Regions from separate parts of the Duganella zoogloeoides genome, predicted to be linked through region 2. Evidence: riboswitches for the same ligand, from Rfam matches in the RefSeq annotation. Region 2 holds a riboswitch; the other holds the start of a gene.
What was found. Region 2 has a riboswitch for thiamine pyrophosphate ahead of thiC (phosphomethylpyrimidine synthase ThiC). Riboswitches for the same ligand answer to the same signal wherever they lie in the genome.

Region 1 (4,883 bases), 2.9 Mb from region 2:
GCTGGTGACTGCGCCCGACATTCCGTGGGAAGCGGACGGCCTGCAGCGCGAATCGGAGCAGGTGAGCGTGACCATCAACGCGATGTTGATGGAAGAATTGAAAAGGCGCGCCATTCCCTACCTGCTACTCACCGGCACCCTCGCAGAACGCCTTGCCCAAGCCAGCCGCCACCTACCTTAGCATTTCCCACTTCGGGGTCAGTGCCGACATTTGGACACGAGCCCATCAATATGATGACCAATACCGGTGGATTAAGTTCAAAAATGTCCGAATGTCGGCACTGACCCCGAAGTATTAGAAGTCGAACTGTGCCGAGATGCGGCCGGTGCGGGACGCGCCCGGGATCAGGTAGCCGCCCAGGTCTGGCGTGACATCGCGCCAGTAGAACTTGTCGAAAGCGTTGTCGATGCCGGCGCGCAGCGTGGTGGCCACGCCGCCGATGCGGGTGGAGTAGGCCGCCGCAAAGTTCACCAGGTGGTACTTGGGCACGAACACCGTGTTCTCGGCATCGAAGGCCTTCTTGCCCGAATACTGCCAGTTGGCGCTCACATTGAGTCCCTGTACCTGCGGCACCGCGTAGTCGGCATACACGGACGACTTGAACGCCGCCACGTTGGTCACGCGCTTGCCGTCCAGGCTGGCCGAGCCGGTGCCGCTTTGCTTGGTGCTCAGCCCTGTGGCGGTGATACCGACGGTGAGTTCGCGCGAGGCGCGGCCACTGAGGCCCATTTCCAGGCCACGGTTTTCCGCTTCGCCGCTGCGCACGAACATATTGGACGCATTGTCGACGTATTCCAGGCCCTTGCGGATCTGGAACAGCGCCACCGTGGCGCTGAGGTCGGTGCGGATGTCGGCCTTGACGCCCAGCTCCACCTGTTTCGACTTTGCCGGTTCCAGCGCCTGCCGTTCGTTCAATGATCCCTTGGGCGCCACGCCGCCATGCTCGAGGCCTTGCGCGTACGACGTGTAGAGCGAGACGTTGGGACGCAGGCTGTACACCAGCGCCACGCTGGGCAGCCAGAAGCCGGCATCGGTCAGGGCGTTGGGCTGGATCACGCCGGCCTCGTTTTCACCGACGTACTGGTTGCGGCGCACCTGCACGTAGCGCGCCCCGGCATGCAGCTTCAGTTGTTCGGTGAGGCTGACGATATCCTGGGCGAACAGCGAGCGCTCGTTGGTGTAGCGGCGCTCGGACACCGGGCCGCTGGTGCCGGGCGCCGGCGGCACGATCACCGGGTGGTAGATATTGCTGGTACCCGAGTAATCGTACAGGTCGTCGCCCCATTTTTCGCGGTTGCGCATCAGCGAGCTGCCGAACGTGACCTCGTGTTCGATCGCGCCGGCGGCAAAGCGGCCCTGCAACAGCGCCTGCACCGTCAATGGCGACTTCTTTTCGCCTTCGCTGATGTAGTTATACACGTCGTAGTCGCCATTGCCGCAGAAGCCAGGGTACAGGTCCTGCGCGCCGCAGCCGTAAGGGAAGGCCGTGTAGTCATCGCGCTTGAAGGTGTTCTGGTTGGCGCTGACGGTGGTTTTCCATTCGGGCGAGAAGGTGTACTCGAAGCGTGCGCCGATATTGCTGCTGATGGTTTCGACCGGCCGCGCCCACGGCTGGTCGTTGAGCATGGTGTCGGCATCGATTGCCGGCAGCGTGGTGTTGCCCAGCAGCTGGAAGCCGGGGGCGGTCAGCTGCGACTTGCGCTGGTAGTCGGCGTCGATTTGCAGCAGCGCCTGCGGCGAGATGCGCCAGTCGAACGCGCCCGAGATGAACTTGCGGTTGCCGTCGGCGCCCTTGACGATCGAGCGCAGGCGCTCGGCAGCGACGTTGACGCGATAGCCGAAGCGGGTGTCCTCGAAGCGGCCGCCGACGTCGGCAGCGCCGTACAGCGTGCCGCGCTCGCGGGTTTCGAGCACCACCATGCGGATCGGGTTGTCGGTGGGGCGCTTGGTCACGTAGTTGAGCACACCGCCGGGTGCGGACACGCCGGCCTGCAAGCCGGACAGGCCTTTCAGTACTTCCAGCCGATCCTTGTTTTCCAGCGCGATCTGGGTATCGCCGGCAATCGTCATGCCGTCCTTGCGGTAGCTGGTGCCGTTATCGAGCTTGAAGCCGCGGATCGAGAACTGCTCGGCATACCCGACCGCGTTGTAGGCGTCGGACAGGCTGGCGTCGTAGCGGGCGGCGTCGGTGGTCGAGCGGATCTGCAGGTCCAGCATCTGCTGCGACGTGATCACGTTGAGCGAGGCCGGGGTGCTCAGCAGCGACGCATTGGAAAAGCCGCCGATCGAGGCGGTGCTGGCGCGGGCCTTGGTGGCGCTGACGACGACTTCGGGCAGCGCCTGGTCGGCTTCTTCGGCCATGGCGGCGCCGGCAAAGGAGTTGAACACCGCCACGGCGATGACGGATACGGCAAGGTTGGGTTTGTACATGTCTGCTCTCTACTTGTTCGGCCGGAAGCCGCGAAGAGAGCCATCAAAGGAGGGGAGGAGACCGACTTTTGCGCTTTCCTTCGCTGGCATTATCCAGATCAGGTACGAAGGGTATCTCTCACCCGGAAACAATTCCAGGACCCCTAGCGAACCGCGAGTGTAACACAAACGTCATCATTGAAAGGCCGCATCATGGGACCGCAAGCGCGATTGTCACGCCTGCGTCACGCGTGCGCCACAATCGGCGCCGCCTCGCTACACTGCCACTTTTGCGCCGCAAGGCGCCAGCGAGGCGGGCCCGGCAATGCTGCAAGACCGTCCGCAACGTGTAGTGAAAGGATGGGAATGAGGCAGTCGTATCAAGAAGGTAGTTTTTTCGCCGTGCCATTGCTCGATGGTGGTTACGGCGCCGGCCTGGTGGCGCGTTTGTCGCCGGGCAGCAAGATCATGCTGGCCTATTTGTTCGGTCCCAGGCAGGATGGTTTGCCGGACCTGGCGCAGCTTGCTTCGTTGACCGCGCAAGACGCGGTCAAGGTACTGCGGGTGGGCGACATGGCGCTGGTCAGTGGCCACTGGCGCGTGCTGGGCGAACTCGAAGCTTTTGATCCTGCCCAGTGGCCCATGCCACAATTCCTGCGCCGGGCCGACGCCCTCAAGCGCGCCTGGCGCGTCACCTACTCCAGCAACGATCCGGCCCGCTCCGAGCGCGAGGAGTCGGTGCCTTACGAAACCGTCGGCTTCGAGGCCGATTCGCTGTACGGCTACGGTTCGGCCGAGCTGCTGCTGACCAAGCTGCTGGTTGGCGCCGATCACCCGCTCAACCGCAAATCAGTCTGATCAGGCTGCGCACTCAGCTGCAGCCGACATTCCACGCCGTGTATTCGCCACGGCTTTTGCGCACCGCCACCCGCGCCAGCGTATCGCGGTCGCTCTCGAACACCATGCCCAGCATCAGCGGCGCGCCGGCGACGGGCGCCGCCGGCTCGAGCGCTGCCAGCCGGTACGTCAGCGCGCGATACGGCGCGCATTGCGAATTGCCGGCAAACAGCAGGCGTGCGCGGCCCAGCAGATCGCGGTGCTGGCGCAGCAGCGCCACGGCGTCCACGTCCGCCACCTTCGGGTCCTGCAAGGTGGTGTAGCGCGCTGCCGCGCAGGGCACGGTGGGCGTGGCCAGCCAGATGTACCAGCGCGGCGGTTCGGCTGCTTCCTGCCAGCGCTCGCCCACGGGCGCCTTGGCGTCATAAATAAAACTCGAGCGGATTTGCCGGCACAGGTCCGGGTGCGAGCGGCGCGGTGACGAGTCCATGCGCGCGATCACGCGCCACGGCTGTTTGTTGCCATGGCGTTCGACCTCGAAGGCGGGCGCGAACAACGGCCGCGTGGCCCACGGTCCCTGCGGCACGGCCGCCTGGCGCGCGCTGAAAAAAGCGTCGAACGACGTGCGCTCTTCGGTGGTCGGCTCGCGTTGCTGCAGCGGCATGGCGGGTTTTGCTGCCCAGGCGGGCGCGGCGAGTGCGCCGGCAAGCAGCGCGGCGGTCATCAAGGTCGAATATCTCATGCTGCTTTCATCAGGATCTGGATCGCCAGGCCGCCGCCGTCGCGATTGCGTACCCTCAGTTCGGCGCCATGGCGCTGCAAGACGCGGTCCACGATGGCCAGCCCCAGGCCGGCGCCGTTGGCCTGGCCGCGCGCCGTATCGAGCCGGGTGAACGGTTTGAGCAACTGGCCGATCTGGTCGTCGGGCACGCCGGCGCCGTGGTCCTGCACCTCGATCACCACCCGGCTGGCTGCACCCACGCCCTTGATGCTACAGCCGATATCGATCTCGGTGACGTCCTGGTCGGGCGTTTTGCCGTAGCGGCGGGCGTTTTCCACCAGGTTGTTGATCACGCGTTTGAGGTCGGTGGCGTTGCCCATCGCGTGCAAACCAGGTGCGATGTCGGTCTTGACGCGCACATCGGGAATGCGCGCGGCGTCGTGCGCGACATCGGCCAGCAGTTCGCTGATATCGACGCTGATGAAGCTCGACGCTTCGGTGGGCCTGGCGTAATCGAGGAACTGACCGATGATGGCGTCCATCTGGCCGATGTCGGACTGGATGCCTTCGCGCGCTTCGTCCGACAGGTGGGCCATTTCCACTTCGAGCTGCATGCGCGCCAGCGGCGTGCGCAGGTCGTGCGAAATGCCGGCCAGGATCACCGCGCGGTCCGACTCCACCTGCTGCAACTGCAGCACCATCTGGTTGAACGAGCGGTTCGCTTCGAGGATCTCGTTCGGGCCTTTTTCAGGCAACGGATCGGGGCGCATGCCTTGGGCAAAGGCCCGCGTGGCCTTGGTCAGCCGCCGCAGCGGCAGGTTGACCAGGCTGGAAATGAAGGCCGCACCCAGCAGCGAAATGAGCGACACCACGCTGGCCCAGCCCAGCCACTGGATGCCGGTCAGGCCGCGAATG
Region 2 (4,883 bases):
CGCGGCACCACTGCGCGGTTGACGGCCAGCGCCAGCGCCTGGCCCGTCAATGACAAGCCATCGATCAGCTGGTCCAGGGTCTGGCGCGCCGGCACCGCGTGCGGCGCGCCATTCAATTCGATTTCGATCATCGATAGCGTCCCTTCACAACTTGCGATACAGCTCGGCGCCGTTCCTGATGAATTCCACCGCCTTGACCTGCATGCCCTGCGCCAGCGCGGCGCCGTCGGTCATGCCGTTGGCAGCCGCGTACTCGCGCACTTCCTGGGTGATCTTCATCGAGCAGAAATGCGGGCCGCACATCGAACAGAAATGCGCGACCTTGGCCGAGTCTTTCGGCAGCGTCTCGTCGTGGAATTCGCGCGCCTTGTCGGGATCGAGTCCCAGGTTGAACTGGTCGTCCCAGCGGAATTCGAAGCGCGCTTTCGACAAGGCGTTGTCGCGGATCTGCGCGCCCGGGTGGCCCTTGGCCAGGTCGGCCGCGTGCGCGGCGATCTTGTACGTGATGATGCCGTCCTTGACGTCGTTCTTGTCGGGCAGGCCCAAGTGCTCCTTCGGCGTCACGTAGCACAGCATGGCCGTGCCATACCAGCCGATCTGCGCGGCGCCGATGCCGGACGTGATGTGGTCGTAGCCGGGCGCGATATCGGTGGTCAGGGGCCCCAGCGTGTAGAACGGCGCTTCGTGGCACTGTTCCAGTTGCAGGTCCATGTTCTCCTTGATCAGCTGCATCGGCACGTGGCCGGGGCCTTCGATCATTACCTGCACGTCGTGCTTCCAGGCGATTTGCGTGAGCTCACCGAGGGTTTTCAGTTCGCCCAGTTGCGCTTCGTCGTTGGCGTCGTAGATCGAGCCGGGGCGCAGGCCGTCGCCAAGCGAGAACGACACGTCATAGGCCTTCATGATCTGGCAGATCTCTTCGAAATGCGTGTACAGGAACGACTCCTGGTGGTGCGCCAGGCACCACTTGGCCATGATCGAACCGCCGCGCGAGACGATGCCGGTCAGCCTTTTCGCGGTCAGAGGCACATAGCGCAGCAGCACGCCGGCGTGGATGGTGAAGTAGTCGACGCCCTGTTCCGCCTGCTCGATCAGGGTGTCGCGGAAGATTTCCCAGGTCAGGTCTTCGGCCTTGCCGTTGACTTTTTCCAGCGCCTGGTAGATCGGCACCGTGCCGATCGGCACCGGGCTGTTACGGATGATCCATTCGCGCGTTTCGTGGATATGCTTACCGGTGGACAGGTCCATCACGTTGTCGCCGCCCCAGCGGATGGCCCAGGTCATCTTTTCCACTTCCTCGCCGATCGAGGACGTGACCGCCGAGTTGCCGATATTGGCGTTGATCTTGACCAGGAAATTGCGGCCGATGATCATCGGCTCCACTTCCGGGTGGTTGATGTTGGCGGGGATGATGGCACGGCCACGGGCGATTTCGTCGCGCACGAATTCGGGCGTGATCTCCAGCGGGATGCTGGCGCCGAACGACTGCCCCGGGTGCTGGCGGCCCATCAAATCGGCCAGGCGCTGGCCCATCGGGCCGGAGTCTTTCAATTCGGCCAGGTACTCGCGGCGACGCAGGTTTTCGCGGATCGCCACGTATTCCATCTCGGGCGTGACGATGCCCTGGCGCGCATAGTGCATCTGGGTGACGTTGCGCCCTTCCCGTGCGCGGCGCGGCAGCCGGTGCAAATTAAAACGCAGCTCGGCGAGCGCCGGATCGGCCAGGCGCGCCTGACCGTACTCGGACGTGGGACCGCTCAGTTCCTCGGTGTCGTCGCGCTCGAGTATCCAAGGCAGGCGCGGCGTGGCGGCCAGGCCCGAGCGGATGTCGATCACGGCCTCGGGGTCGGTGTACGGACCCGACGTGTCGTACACGTAAACCGGTGGATTGGTCTCGAAGCCGAACGAGGCGGGCGTGTCGGCCTGGGTGATGCGGCGCATCGGCACGCGCAGGTCGGGACGGCTGCCTTGTATATAGACTTTGCTGGAATTGGGCAGCGGGTGGATCGCTGCCTGGTCCACCGTGGCGGTGGCGGACAGGAATTTCTGGTGGGCGTTCATGTGGCTCCTTGGTTGGCTACAGGAGCCAGCAAAGGAGGTAGGACGACACCAGATATCCACGAAAACCGTGGCGGCGTTGTCCTGAGCTTCCCTTCGCTGGCATTATCCAGATCAGGTTCGGAGGGTATTTCTCACCCGCGCCACAGCTGTATGCCGTGCGCAGGACCCCTAGCGTGTGCCGCCCGGTGTAAGCCACCGGGCAGCGCGACGATTATAACCGCCCCGCCGCGATTGCGCGACCTTCGATGAAAGACGCCCCGCTCGTAGCAAAAATGCCACAACGCTCACCATGGACGCTACGGTATAGTGGCTTCATGCTAATAAGCAATAGATATCGCTGCCATGTCATGCCGGCGCGCCCCGCACGCGGCGGCGCCAGCGGCGCATGGCCAGCGTTGGCGCAGGCGGCATGGGGCCGCCTGCTTGCCATCGTCATGCTGGTCATGCTGCACCTGGCATGCGCCGCCGATGCCTGCGCCGCCGAGCGCTGGAGCCGCCTGGCCCACACCGCGTTCAGGCACTACCAGCAAGCCGATATGTCCGGCGGCGAAGCGTTTGTCCAGGACCGGCAGGGCTTTGTCTGGATCGGCACCCAGACCGGCCTGCTGCGCTGGGATGGCAACCGCTATACCAAGTACGGGGCGGACGCCGCCCGCACCGACACCCTGCCCGACAACTACATCCTGAGCCTGCACATCGACCAACGGGGCCGCCTGTGGATCGGCATGAATTCGGGCGGCGTGGCGCGCTATGACGCTGCGCACGACAACTTCGTGCGCTACCGCGCCGGTCCCGGCGGCCTGGCCAATGGCGGCGTTGCCGCCATGGCCGACGACGGCGCGGACGGCCTGCTGGTGGGCCATGGCACCGGCATCGACCGCATCGACGCCGCCGGCGTGGTCACCCGCATGGCTTACGCTGCAGGAGCGTCGCTGCCGGTCGCCGGCATCAACCAGTTGCTGCGCGCGGCCGATGGCCGGCTGTGGATCGCTACCGAACGCGGCCTGTTCCTGCTGGATAAACAACAACGCGTGCGGCCGGTGGCCGTGGGCGATGGAACCGTGCCGGCGTTCACCGCGCTGTTCCAGGACAGCGCCGGGCGCATCTGGGCCGGCACCCGCGCCAACGGCGCCTTCCTGCTCGATGCGGCCACGCTGCAAGCCACGGCGGTGCGCGAAAGCGGGCCGGCATCGACCTTGCAGCAGGAGCGCGTGGTATCGATTATCGAAGCGGCGCCCGACCAGCTGTGGATCGGCACCGACGGCAGCGCGGGCGGCATCGTGGTGCTGGACGTGCGCAGCGGCGAGTCGCGCCGCATCCGCCACCGCGCCGACACGCCCGACAGCCTGCCCGACAACAACATCATGACCATGTTCCGCGAGCGCGGCGGCATCGTCTTCGTGGCCACCATGGGCGGCGTCAGCCAGCACGGACCGGTGTCGGACGCGATCGCCACGGTGCGCGACCTCGGTGCCGACGCCAGCGGCGTGCTCAGCGTGCCGGCCATGATGCAGGCGCCGGACGGCCGCCTGTGGCTGTCCATCGCCAGCGGCGGCGTCAAGATCGTCGATCCGCTGGGCGGCCAGGCGGCGACCGTGCCCGGGCTGCCCAAGGGCCGGGTACTGGCCATCGTGCCCGGGCCCGATGGCGAGATCTACCTCGGCACCCAGCAAGGCTTGTACCGCGCGGACGCCGACGGCCGCAGCGCGCGCGTGGTGCCGGTGCCGGGCCGCGCGCTCAAAGAGGAAGTGTGGGCGCTGGCGGTAAGCGACCGCATGCTGTGGCTGGGCGACCTGGAAGGCGTGCGGGCGTTGCAACTGCCGGCTGCGGACAGCCGCGACACGGCGCGCCTGCTGCGCCACGAAATCCAGCGCCTGGGCGATCCGCGCGTGACGGCGCTGCTGGTGGCCGGCGACGATCTCTGGATCGGCACCCGCACCGGGCTGGCGCGCCTGGGCCGCCACGACGGCGCCAGCGCCGGCGTGGAACTGGTGCCCACAGAACTCGCTACGGCCGACCGCCTGCCGCCCGGCTACGTGTCGTCGCTGCTGCTCGACCGCGAGGGACGGTTATGGCTGTCGAACTTCGGCACCGGCGTGATCCTGCTCGAACGCACCGACGCGGACGGCCAGCGGCGCTTCCGCCGCTTCAGCAAGCTGCAGGGCATGCCCGACAACAGCGCCAACATGGTGCTGCAAGATGTCGATGGCGCGATCTGGGCCAGCACCGACAATGGCCTGGCGCGCATCGCGCCGCGCACGCTGGCGGTGCAGGCGTTCGGCGCCGGCGACGGCGTGCAGCTGCCGTTGTACTGGACCAATTCCGGCACCCGCACCGCGTCCGGCGAACTGGTGTTCGGCGGCCTGTCCGGCCTGACCGTGCTGCGCACCCGCGCCCAGGTACCGTGGCGCTACGCGGCGCCAGTGGCAGTGACCCGCATCCTGCTGGGCGACCAGGAAATCCCCAGCGGCATCTACAACGTCGCCGGCCGCAAGGCCGCGCCGATCACGGTCACGCCGGAAGGCCGCGAGCGCGGCTTCTCGCTCGAATTCGCCGCGCTCGACTATTCCGCGCCCGAACGCAACCGCTATGCCTACCAGCTCAAGGGCTTCGATCGCAACTGGATCGGCACCGACGCCACCACCCGCCGCGCCAGCTACACCAACCTGCCGCCGGGCGACTACATCTTGCTGCTGCGCGGCTCGAACCGCAACGGCGAATGGTCGGCGCCGCTGGAAGTGCCGGTGCGGGTGCTCACCGCCTGGCACCAGCAACCGTGGGCGCGCCTGGGCGCGGTGCTGCTGGCGCTGTTGCTGCTGGCC

Region 1: linked by a shared signal. The riboswitch ahead of SR858_RS17465 (TonB-dependent siderophore receptor) and the one ahead of thiC (phosphomethylpyrimidine synthase ThiC) in region 2 are both predicted to bind thiamine pyrophosphate.

The regions. Positions count from the first base shown of each region.
Region 1 is NZ_CP140152.1:3,951,222-3,956,104, reverse strand. It holds gene SR858_RS17470 (AAA family ATPase) at 1-181, shown strand, start outside; gene SR858_RS17465 (TonB-dependent siderophore receptor) at 296-2,431, opposite strand; TPP riboswitch at 2,490-2,586, opposite strand; gene SR858_RS17460 (Imm26 family immunity protein) at 2,777-3,268, shown strand; gene SR858_RS17455 (hypothetical protein) at 3,282-3,989, opposite strand; gene SR858_RS17450 (sensor histidine kinase) at 3,986-4,883, opposite strand, start outside.
Region 2 is NZ_CP140152.1:561,323-566,205, reverse strand. It holds gene thiS (sulfur carrier protein ThiS) at 1-131, opposite strand, end outside; gene thiC (phosphomethylpyrimidine synthase ThiC) at 145-2,061, opposite strand; TPP riboswitch at 2,133-2,241, opposite strand; gene SR858_RS02535 (ligand-binding sensor domain-containing diguanylate cyclase) at 2,409-4,883, shown strand, end outside.